3 regions of the Pseudomonas sp. CCC3.1 genome follow, and region 1 is predicted to be linked to each of the others. Evidence: riboswitches for the same ligand, from Rfam matches in the RefSeq annotation. Region 1 holds a riboswitch; each other region holds the start of a gene.

Region 1 (3,273 bases):
TGGCTTGTTCAGCAGCTACGGGCATCTGGTCGGCCTGCGGGTGTTGCTGGGGATTGGCGAAGCGCCGGTGTTCCCCTCGGCGGCCAAAGCCTTGTCCGAGTGGTTCGACACCCAAGAGCGGGGCACGGCCACGGGCTGGGTGTGGTCATCGACCTGCATTGGCCCGTGCCTGGCGCCGCCGTTGCTGACGCTGTTCATGGTGCACCTGGGCTGGCGCGGCATGTTCATCCTGACGGGCGTCATCGGCTTGCTGCTGGCGGTGTGCTGGTTCAAATTCTACAAAAGCAAAGCCGAATACATGGCCGCCACTGGCCGTGCAGAACCGGTGCAAGTGCAACAAAAAAAGGCGCCGAAACTGCGCTGGACGTCACTGTTCAAAGAGCGCAACACCTGGGGCGCGTTTCTCGGCTTTATGGGCGTGATCTATATGATCTGGCTCAACCTGACCTGGTTGCCGGGCTACTTCGAACGCGAACACGGCCTGGACCTGTACCGCACCGCCTGGGTGGTCTCGCTGGCCTACTTGTTCGGGGCGCTGGGGACCATCGTCGCGGGCCGCTGCTGCGACAAACTGGTTGCGCGAGGCATGCGCGTGCTGGCCAGCCGCAAACTCATGGTCATTTTGGGCTTGCTCGGCGGGGCGCTGTTTACCCTGATCGTGGCCTTCACCACCAACGTTGTGGCATGCGTGGTGCTGCTGTGCCTGACCATGTTCTTCATCAACATCTCCAGCGCCACGGCGTGGATGATCGTCAACACCATCGTGCCGTCTGAGCGGGTGGCTTCGTTTGGTTCGATCCAGAACTTTGGCGGCTATTTGGCAGGCTCGATTGCGCCGATCCTCACCGGGTTCAGCGTGCAACAGAGCGGCTCGTTCTCGTCGGCGTTTGTGATCAGTGCCGTGGTCGCCTTGTGCTCGGCGTTCGCCTACTTTGCGCTGCTCAAAGAACCCTCTGCGCCGGTTTCACACCTTGAGGGAGCCCCTGCAACGGCATGAATCACCCTGTAGGAGCGAGCTTGCTCGCGATCTTTTGATCTTTTAAAAGATCGCGAGGCAAGCTCGTTCCTACAAGGGGTCAGGCTTTGTAAGGCTTGTTCGGCAGCAGCAAACGTTCGGCGACGACGCCGAAGATCAGGCCCAGAGCGGTCCACATCACCGCTTGAATGCCCAGCGAGGCGACGCGGAATTTCCACAGCAGCAGGGCTGAGAAGCCGTCCGGTGCTTCATTGAACGTCGGGAACAGAAAGCCCGCGATCGAGACAATCACCAGGTACAGCGCCACGCCCTTGATCGCGCCATTCCACAGGCCCGAGCGGGCAATGAACGTGCGGCCTGCACTGACGGCAATGATCGCGGCGGCCAGCGACACCAGCAGCATCAGGAAGAACAACTGCGTGCGCTTGCCGATGGTGTCCGGGTCGCCCACAGCTGGAGGGTTGGCGGGGTACACCAGCCCCGGCACCAGATACAGCACCACAAACGCGGCCAGGGCCAGCAAGGCGGCCAGGCCACGCGGGCCGACGTTACCGACACGGCCCAGCGAATATGCGAACGCCAAGGCAAAAATGCCGCCCAGCGACACGCTGTACACCAGCACTCCGGTCAGCAGGCCGAACGTGCTCTGCACCTCGCGGCTTACCAGTTCGGGTTCTTCTTCCTCGGCCTCACCATGTGAGTGGGAGTGGCCCATGCTTTCTTCGAAAGCGATAGCGCGATCAATCTCAGGTTCGCCGAACACCTTGGCAAAGCTGAAAGCCAGCAGGCCGGCAATCAGACCGACAAGCATGCCCCTGACGAGTAAACGACCAGTCATGTAGAAGTCCTCGGATCAGTGGCAGGGAAAGCCCAGCAGGTGGCGGCCGTCGTGTACGAATTCGTGAACGTACATACCCTTGAAGACGGCGGTGGCGCCTTGTTCAGCACCGACGAAATAAATCGCCAGCATCAGCAACAGGCCGCCGAAAATCGCCCACGGCAATACATCGCGCAGGGGAATGGCAGGAATGGAAATGTCAGTTTGAGTTGAAGTGCTGTAAGCCATGATGACCTCTGGGATTTCGCGTCCCGGCAAGAGTGCAAAGGCAAAGGAAGATCTGGCTCTCGGCAAGGTGCCGACTACAGTGGCGCGACCGCGTCGGAATTCGACCGACTTCTTTCCTTCGTAACATACCGAAATAACTTTGGCAGTGTACGCTCAAGGGTCAGAGAATACCCAGAGGAATTGATGCTTGGACAGATGTGTATCGGCGGGCACTGACGGCAGCTCCCAAAGCTCTATGGCGCGCGTAAATCTCGTAGCAGTTGCCGAGCACCGCGAGGCTACGTCCGATGGCGAAGCGATCGTAAACCCTAAGTGCAGGGTACAACTGATACCCCGCAGTGCTTGATTTTACGACTGCTGCGCAGCCGGACGTAGCCTCGCGGTGCTCGGCAACTGCTACGAAATCGGCTTGCTGTACACCATAGAATCTCCCACGTTGAGGATGCCGGCGTTTATGGAGTGGTTAGGGGCCGCGCAGCGCCGGCTTTTTGCTCAGGCTCATGCCCGCTGCTGGTTGAGCGCAGCAGCATCAATGCGCCAATCAGTGCCGTACCGGCCAAGAAGTACATCCCGGCGTGTGCGCTGCTGAAATATCCCTCGGCCCAGGTTTTGACTGTTGGCGCCAGAAAACCGCCCAGGTTGCCCAGTGCACCGATCACGGCGATCCCGCTGGCCGCCGCGGCGCCGCTCAAGAAGCGCGTCGGCAAGGTCCAGAACAACGGTTGAACCGTGATAAAACCAGCCGCCGCCAGACAGAACGCGAGGATCACCAATGGCAGGCTGCCGCTTAAGGTCGAGCCGACCATGCCCACGGCTGCCAATGCCAGCATCAGCGCGGCGAAACGGGTTTGCTGGCCTTTGCGATCGGCGTAGCGGGTGACGGCAAACAGCACAATCACGGTGGCAATCCACGGGATCGAGGTGAGCAGGCCGACCTTCAAGCCGATGCCGGTGCCGAGCAGTTCGGCAATCCGCGTCGGCAGGTAAAACAGCACGCCGTACACGCTGACCTGAATCGTGAAGTAGATGAGGGTGAAGTACAGCACCAGCGGGTTGATCAGTGCTGAGCGCCACGAGGACGGGCCTTTGTCGGCTTTGAGCAGTTGCTCTTTTTCCAATTCATGTTCGACGGCGGCTTTTTCTTCAGTGCTCAGCCATTTGGCATCACGCGGCTTGTCGGTCAGGTAAAAGAACGCGAACACGCCGATGATGGACGCGGCGAGGCCTTCGG
Region 2 (3,273 bases), 560 kb from region 1:
CAGCCTTAATAAAATCAGTTAGCATTAATTGTCAACAGCACTAATTAACGCTAACTATCGCAAACCAACACATATGAAGGATGGATAATCATGACTGTTGTTAAGAATAATTTCTTTGCTATGTTGCTGCTGTTCTGGGGCTTGGCTGCAGTTGGTCAGGTCTATGCTACTGAACTCCCTGTCGCCAATATAAAATCCCCTGGCGACATCACCATCACAGAAGACAAGTATGCATGCTGTATAGACTCTTTAGGAGGTGGGCGCATTCTGTGATTTAACATTTAACAACGTATAAATGATGCGTAATTCAAGGAGGGTCTGAACGACTCGCAGATTTTTATGGCCTCACTGTCGGAGGTTAAAAAAATTAAGTTCGGTCGAGTAATCAGACCTTTTTTGTTATTGATTCATGATTGTTTCTAGGGGCTGTACGAAATGTTTTCGAGCGAAGGTTAGGCAAGGCGAAAACAGGCGAGGAAGCGGAGTTTACGGGCTGTAAATGAGCATTCCGAGCCTGTTTTCAACGCCGCATAACCGAGCGTAGATACATTTCGTACAGAGCCTAATGTTCGCGCCTTTATAGGGTGATTAACCTGCATTACAGGCCCAGCCCTCAACGCCAACAACCTCAGTAGAGAACAGCTCACAGGCCACCGCTTCGAAAGCAGGCGCAAATCATGTAACAGCAGGGCTCCTTGCTCAAACATCGCCGGCTAATAACAGCGACAGCCGTAAAGGGTAAAAAAGCTACGCCTATGATCCGCTCGACCGCCTGACCGAGGTGCCACCCCGAACACGTCATCCACGATCCGGCGGGCAACTTGCTGGGCCAAAGCCCTGAGGTCCACAGGCACGGCAGCTACGGCAACCTCAGCCACGAAACCTGCCAGGCTTCACCCATACCTTAATAATGGCTTAGCCTTGCGTCCGTTCTGACGGGCTTTAATTGACGCTCCACCCCCAACCCTCTAACCTTCGCGGCTTGTTTCAGGTGCTCTGCAACCCAAGGTTGGCCGAGTGAAACAGGGAAGCCGGTGAGGGCGTGTTTAACCACACAACCGCTTTGATCCCGGCGCTGCCCCCGCAACGGTAAATGAGTCAACATCACGCCCAATGCCACTGTGTTTTATGCACGGGAAGGCGCGTGGTCAGGTGGCGTTTTATGTATAAAAGCGCCCCGCTCATGAGCCCGGAGACCGGCCTGATCCATCCAGCACCCTTGCGGCGGGCGAAGGTGTGTCGTTTTTAATGAATTCTCCCGCCTCCCGTTTGCTTAATTCAGCCCCAACGGAGAGCTGCCATGAATGAATCCCCCGAACGCGACGAACGTCACCTGGCGCGCATGCTGCGCAAAAAAGCCGTTATGGACGAGCGCATTGCCAGTGCCCCTAACGAATGCGGCCTGTTGCTGGTGTTGACCGGCAATGGCAAAGGCAAAAGCAGTTCGGCTTTTGGCATGTTGGCCCGGGCCATGGGCCACGGCCTGCAATGCGGCGTGGTGCAGTTCATCAAGGGCCGTAACAGCACCGGCGAAGAGATTTTTTTCCGTCGCTTCCCTGAACAAGTGCGCTATCACGTGATGGGCGAGGGCTTTACCTGGGAAACTCAGGACCGCCAGCGAGACATTGCGGCCGCCGAAGCAGCGTGGGAAGTGTCTCGCGAGATGTTGCGTGATCCGTCCATTGGGCTGGTGGTGCTGGATGAGCTGAACATTGCGCTCAAGCACGGCTACCTCGACCTTGAGCAGGTGCTGAGTGACCTGCAAGCCCGTCCGCCGATGCAGCATGTGCTTGTCACCGGGCGTGGCGCTAAACCTGAACTGATTGATCTGGCCGATACCGTGACTGAAATGGGTGTGATCAAGCATGCATTCCAGGCCGGGATCAAAGCCCAGAAAGGCATTGAATTGTGAGTGTTGAAGCATGAGAGAGTCGCGTCATTGCCCGGCGGTACTGATCGCCGCGCCGGCTTCCGGTCAGGGCAAGACCACCGTTACTGCCGCCTTGGCCCGATTGCATCGCAATCAAGGGCGCAAGGTGCGGGTATTTAAATGTGGCCCGGATTTCCTCGACCCCATGATCCTGGAGCGCGCCAGCGGTGCGCCGGTGTATCAGGTGGACTTGTGGATGGTAGGCGCCGATGAAAGCCGTCGCTTGCTGTGGGAAGCGGCCGGTGAAGCGGACCTGATTCTGATCGAAGGCGTGATGGGCCTGTTCGACGGCACGCCGTCCAGCGCTGATCTGGCGCGGCATTTCGGCGTGCCGGTGTTGGGGGTGATTGATGGCACCGCCATGGCCCAGACCTTCGGCGCGCTGGCCCTGGGGCTCGCGCGTTATCAGCCAGACCTGCCGTTTGCCGGGGTTCTGGCTAACCGGGTCGGCACGGTGCGTCATGCGCAGTTGCTCGAAGGCAGCCTGACCGAAGGCTTGCGCTGGTACGGCGCGTTGTCCCGCGAGACCGGGATTGAACTGCCAAGCCGGCATTTGGGCCTGGTGCAAGCCAGCGAACTGAATGACCTGGATGCACGCCTCGATGCAGCGGCCAATGCCTTGGCCAGCACCTGTGAGGTAGCGCTGCCACCGGCGGTGGAGTTTGCCGCGCCACAACCTGTCGCCGTTGAGGCGTTACTGGCCGGGGTGCGGATTGCCGTGGCGCGCGATGAAGCCTTTGCCTTTACCTATGGCGCGAGTCTGGCGCTGTTGCGTGAAATGGGCGCCGAACTGGTGTTTTTCTCGCCGATTCGCGACACGCAACTGCCTGCCGCTGACAGTCTGTATTTGCCGGGCGGCTACCCGGAGCTGCATCACCTTGAGCTGTCGCGCAACACCTCGATGCTGGAGGCAATCCGAGCTCACCATCACGCGGGTAAACCGCTGCTGGCCGAATGTGGCGGCATGCTCTATCTGCTGGATGCCTTGACCGACGTCGACGGGCAGCGCGCCGAGTTGGTCGGCTTGCTCAAAGGCGAGGCGACCATGCAAAAACGCTTGGCGGCCCTGGCGTTGCAGGCAGTCGAGATGCCGGAAGGCCTGCTGCGCGGACATACCTATCACCACTCGCTGACCAGCACCGAGCTTGAGCCTGTCGCACGTGGCCTGAGCCCCAATGGCGGGCGCGGTGCGGAGGCTGTGTATCGCGAAGGGCGTATGACAGCGTCTTACGTGCACTTTTACTTTCCGTCCAATCCCCAGGCCATGGCTGCGTTGTTCGCGCCGTGTGCCGTGAAGGTGTCATGAGCGACAACGCATTTAGTTCTGAAGAAAAGGCCGCGGT
Region 3 (3,273 bases), 1.3 Mb from region 1:
CGGTCGAAACCCCTGCGCGCAATTTCACGCCGTGCATGGCTTCGAAGGCTGCGCCAAGGCTGTAGGTGACTTTGTCGAAGTCGCGGGTTTTCTCGTCCAGCAGCGGCATGTAATCGGTCTTGACTGTGCTCGACTGGCCATAGCTGTAGCGCGATCCGGCGCGCAGGGTCAGGCGATCGTCCATCAAGCGCTGGATCACTTCGGCGTACAGCGCCGCGCTGAGGTCATCGGAGTTGATGTCGTAAGGTGCGGCCTGGCTGCTGGTCGAACCATTCACGGCAACACGGAAACGGTCGTTGCGCAGTTTGCTTTTTTCCAGGTCCACGCCGACCAGCAGGTCAGTGCTTGGGGTCAGCAGAAACTGCGGCGTCACTTTCAGGCCATACGCTTCAAGGCGCCGTTCGATATGGTCCTTGCTGAAGCCCGGGCTGCCATTCCCCTGGACTTCCGAACCCCAGTGCAAATCATCGACATCGCGAAAGGCATACACCTGCGAAGACCAGTTCAGCCACTCTGTGGGCTTGGCAGTCCAGTTGGCTTCCACGGACTGGTTATAGCGATTGTCGTAGTTGTTGTAGTCCCACTGTGAACCCCGGAAACCGGCGTCGTAGATGCCGTCAGAACGCACGGTCAAGTCGACCCGCTGATCATCGGACAGCTCGTAGTCCAAGGCCAACAGACCGCCCCGGCGTTTCCACGAGGTGTTTTTTTGCGTGCCGCTCGCGCTGTGATAGTCACTGCGACGGCCGTCATCCAGGCCGAAGTAGTAATCCAACGGTCCGGATGTGCCGCTCTGGTAAACGCTCCCCTGAGCCAAACCCCACGAACCGCCTTGCAAGGTGGCGCCACCGCCCTCGGTGTTACGGCCATTGCGGGTGATGATATTGATCACCCCGCCGATGGCCTGGCTGCCATAGATCACCGACGCTGGGCCACGGATCACTTCAATGCGCGCCACCTGCGCCGGTGACAGCTTGGAAATATTCGCTGTCCCGGCACGACGCCCGTTCACCAGCACCGTGACCTGGCTGCGGTAATCGCGGCCCTGACCATCGGTATTGCCGCCACGGATGTTGATCGAGGTCTGGCCCGGGGTCCATTCACTGAAAAAACCCACGGCGTTCTCGGCCAGCAAATCGGTCAGGTTGCGCGCTGATGAACGTTCGATCTGATCACTGTCGATGACCTGCACGGTGCTGGTCACATCTTTGAGCGACTCACCGGCGCGCGGAGCGCTGACCAGGGTTGAATCCATGTGCAGGATCGACGGGTTTTCAGCGGCGAAAGCCACCAGGCTGCTGCCCAACCACAACGGCAGGGCGCACAAGGAACTGGACAGGGGAAGGTTGCGCAGGTTGGGCATGGAGACGTCCGAAGGCATTTTTATAGGCATTGTTTACGACTGCCAGATCAGGCTGGCGGCGCGTTTCGGGGCACTGGCAAGCCAGCCTCCCGGCACCTTTTGCAGATGATCCTGCAAGTGGCGTTCAAGCAGCCCCTGTGCCGCGCCATCCAGGGCGCCGAGTTTTTCCATAAAGTGCATCAATGCGGCCTCCGGTGAGGCAAACAGCGTGCTGAATGCCCAATCGGTGAAGTGAATCTGGTCGGGTTGCCAGCGGTCCGCAAGTTCGGCCAAGGTCAGTTGGTAGCCGGGGGTCATGTCACTGCGGTGCAGTTGCGGCGGCAAGAAACCGGACAGGCAATAGGTGCGTGGACCTTCCTGAGCAGGCAGGTTCCAGATCAGCGTTTGCGTCGCCAGCGGGCGTACCTGCTGAAGAAATGCTTGAGCCTGGCCATCGTCAACCGGAATGTTGGCGCACAGCACAGTAGCGGCAGGTGCGAGCGCCAAGGCGCCAAGCTCTTGCCAGAGACCATCGTGCAGGCTCAGCCCGACACGCGGTGTTTGCGCAGCCAGTCGCTGGATACTGCCGCGCATGAAGGCGTTGGGCTCAACCACCGTCCATTGGCCACCGGGTGCCAGTAAATGGCGGCCGAGAATTCCCGAACCGGCGCCAATATCCAGCAGTTGCTGTTGCGGGCCTAACAGCTCCAGCAGGCGCCCGCCAACGCGTTCAACATAATTGGAGGCGGCCAAATGCTCGGCATAAAACGCAGCCTCGCGGTCCGGCCAGACAAAAGGTGCACATGAAAGCTGCTGCGTTGGAGGTGTCATGGGGAGCCGTCGGGTTGAGCCTGATCGGACACCCACGGGAGCTAACGCAGAAAAATGACGGGCAGGGGGGATTTTGCGCACGCCAAGGCCTGCATCCGCCCACCGCGGAGTGCCATATGTTGGATCAGGCCGGTCTCCGGGCTCACGAGGGTCATGAAACACTCGCCTTCCCATGCCGAAGCACAGTGGCTATATGAGTGTTTCGCTCGCATACCGTTGCGGGGGCAGCGCCGGATTGGCCCGAAAGGACGTACCGGCTTCCCGTTTCACCCCCAGCGCGATGGCTGAGGACACCTGAAACAGGGGCGCATCTGACCATTCGTCGTCAGATGCGTCAACCTTACGTGTAAAATTTTTCACATTTGGGTTAAGAGGGCAATGTTGTTCACATAAGTGAAAGCGGCCCCTGTAGGAGCGAGCTTGTATCGCGATCTTTTGATCTTTTTAAAAGCTCGCGAGACAAGCTCGCTCCTACAGTTAGTCGTGCGCATCTCTTAAGTGAACAGCATTTGGGGTTAGAAGGGGCTTTTTATCAGGCTTCGCGCCCGGCCTTGTGCCCAGCGCTGAGCGCGCCTTCGATGTAACCGATGCTGTGGCAGTCGCCAATGCTGCTGGCTGACAAGCCCGCCGCTGTCAGTTCATCCAGCAGCGCGGTATCCGGTTGCGCGCCAATGGCCAATACCACCGAGTCAGCCAGGCTGTCGCCCAGTGTCCCGTCAGCCAGTTGGTAGCGCACCCGATTGCCCTCAATGGCTGTCACGCTTGCTCCGGTAATCAACTCGCCCCCGTGCACGCGGATTTCATGCAGCACGCGCCAACGCCGGACGATGGCCAGCTCGCGGCCTAAATGTGTGCCACTTTCAAGCACACAGACCTGACGCCCGCGAGCGATCAGAAACTCTGCCAATTCCAGACCCACCAGACCGCCACCGATGATGGTCACGCGCTTGCCCAGCGGCATCCACACCCGTGACAACTTTTGCATGGCCTCACTGCTGTCGGTGATGCCCGCCAGGCTCCCGGCTTTCATCAGGGTGCGTTGGGTAAAGGACAATTTGCGCTTGGCAATTTCGTCAGCGCGATCACCGGTCATCAAGCGC

Evidence for each region. A riboswitch is a leader RNA that binds a small molecule or an ion and turns the genes downstream of it on or off. The one in region 1 is predicted to bind cobalamin.
Region 2: linked by a shared signal. The riboswitch ahead of cobO (cob(I)yrinic acid a,c-diamide adenosyltransferase) and the one ahead of RHM56_RS06420 (CbtB domain-containing protein) in region 1 are both predicted to bind cobalamin.
Region 3: linked by a shared signal. The riboswitch ahead of RHM56_RS12410 (class I SAM-dependent methyltransferase) and the one ahead of RHM56_RS06420 (CbtB domain-containing protein) in region 1 are both predicted to bind cobalamin.

What each region holds. Positions count from the first base shown of each region.
Region 1 is NZ_CP133778.1:1,431,582-1,434,854, forward strand. It holds gene RHM56_RS06410 (MFS transporter) at 1-997, shown strand, start outside; gene RHM56_RS06415 (CbtA family protein) at 1,077-1,814, opposite strand; gene RHM56_RS06420 (CbtB domain-containing protein) at 1,830-2,042, opposite strand; cobalamin riboswitch at 2,070-2,198, opposite strand; gene RHM56_RS06425 (MFS transporter) at 2,495-3,273, opposite strand, start outside.
Region 2 is NZ_CP133778.1:875,055-878,327, forward strand. It holds gene RHM56_RS03970 (hypothetical protein) at 91-273, shown strand; cobalamin riboswitch at 973-1,220, shown strand; gene cobO (cob(I)yrinic acid a,c-diamide adenosyltransferase) at 1,301-1,912, shown strand; gene RHM56_RS03980 (cobyrinate a,c-diamide synthase) at 1,923-3,236, shown strand; gene bluB (5,6-dimethylbenzimidazole synthase) at 3,233-3,273, shown strand, end outside.
Region 3 is NZ_CP133778.1:2,779,911-2,783,183, reverse strand. It holds gene RHM56_RS12415 (TonB-dependent receptor) at 1-1,363, opposite strand, end outside; gene RHM56_RS12410 (class I SAM-dependent methyltransferase) at 1,397-2,173, opposite strand; cobalamin riboswitch at 2,283-2,486, opposite strand; gene RHM56_RS12405 (FAD-dependent oxidoreductase) at 2,706-3,273, opposite strand, start outside.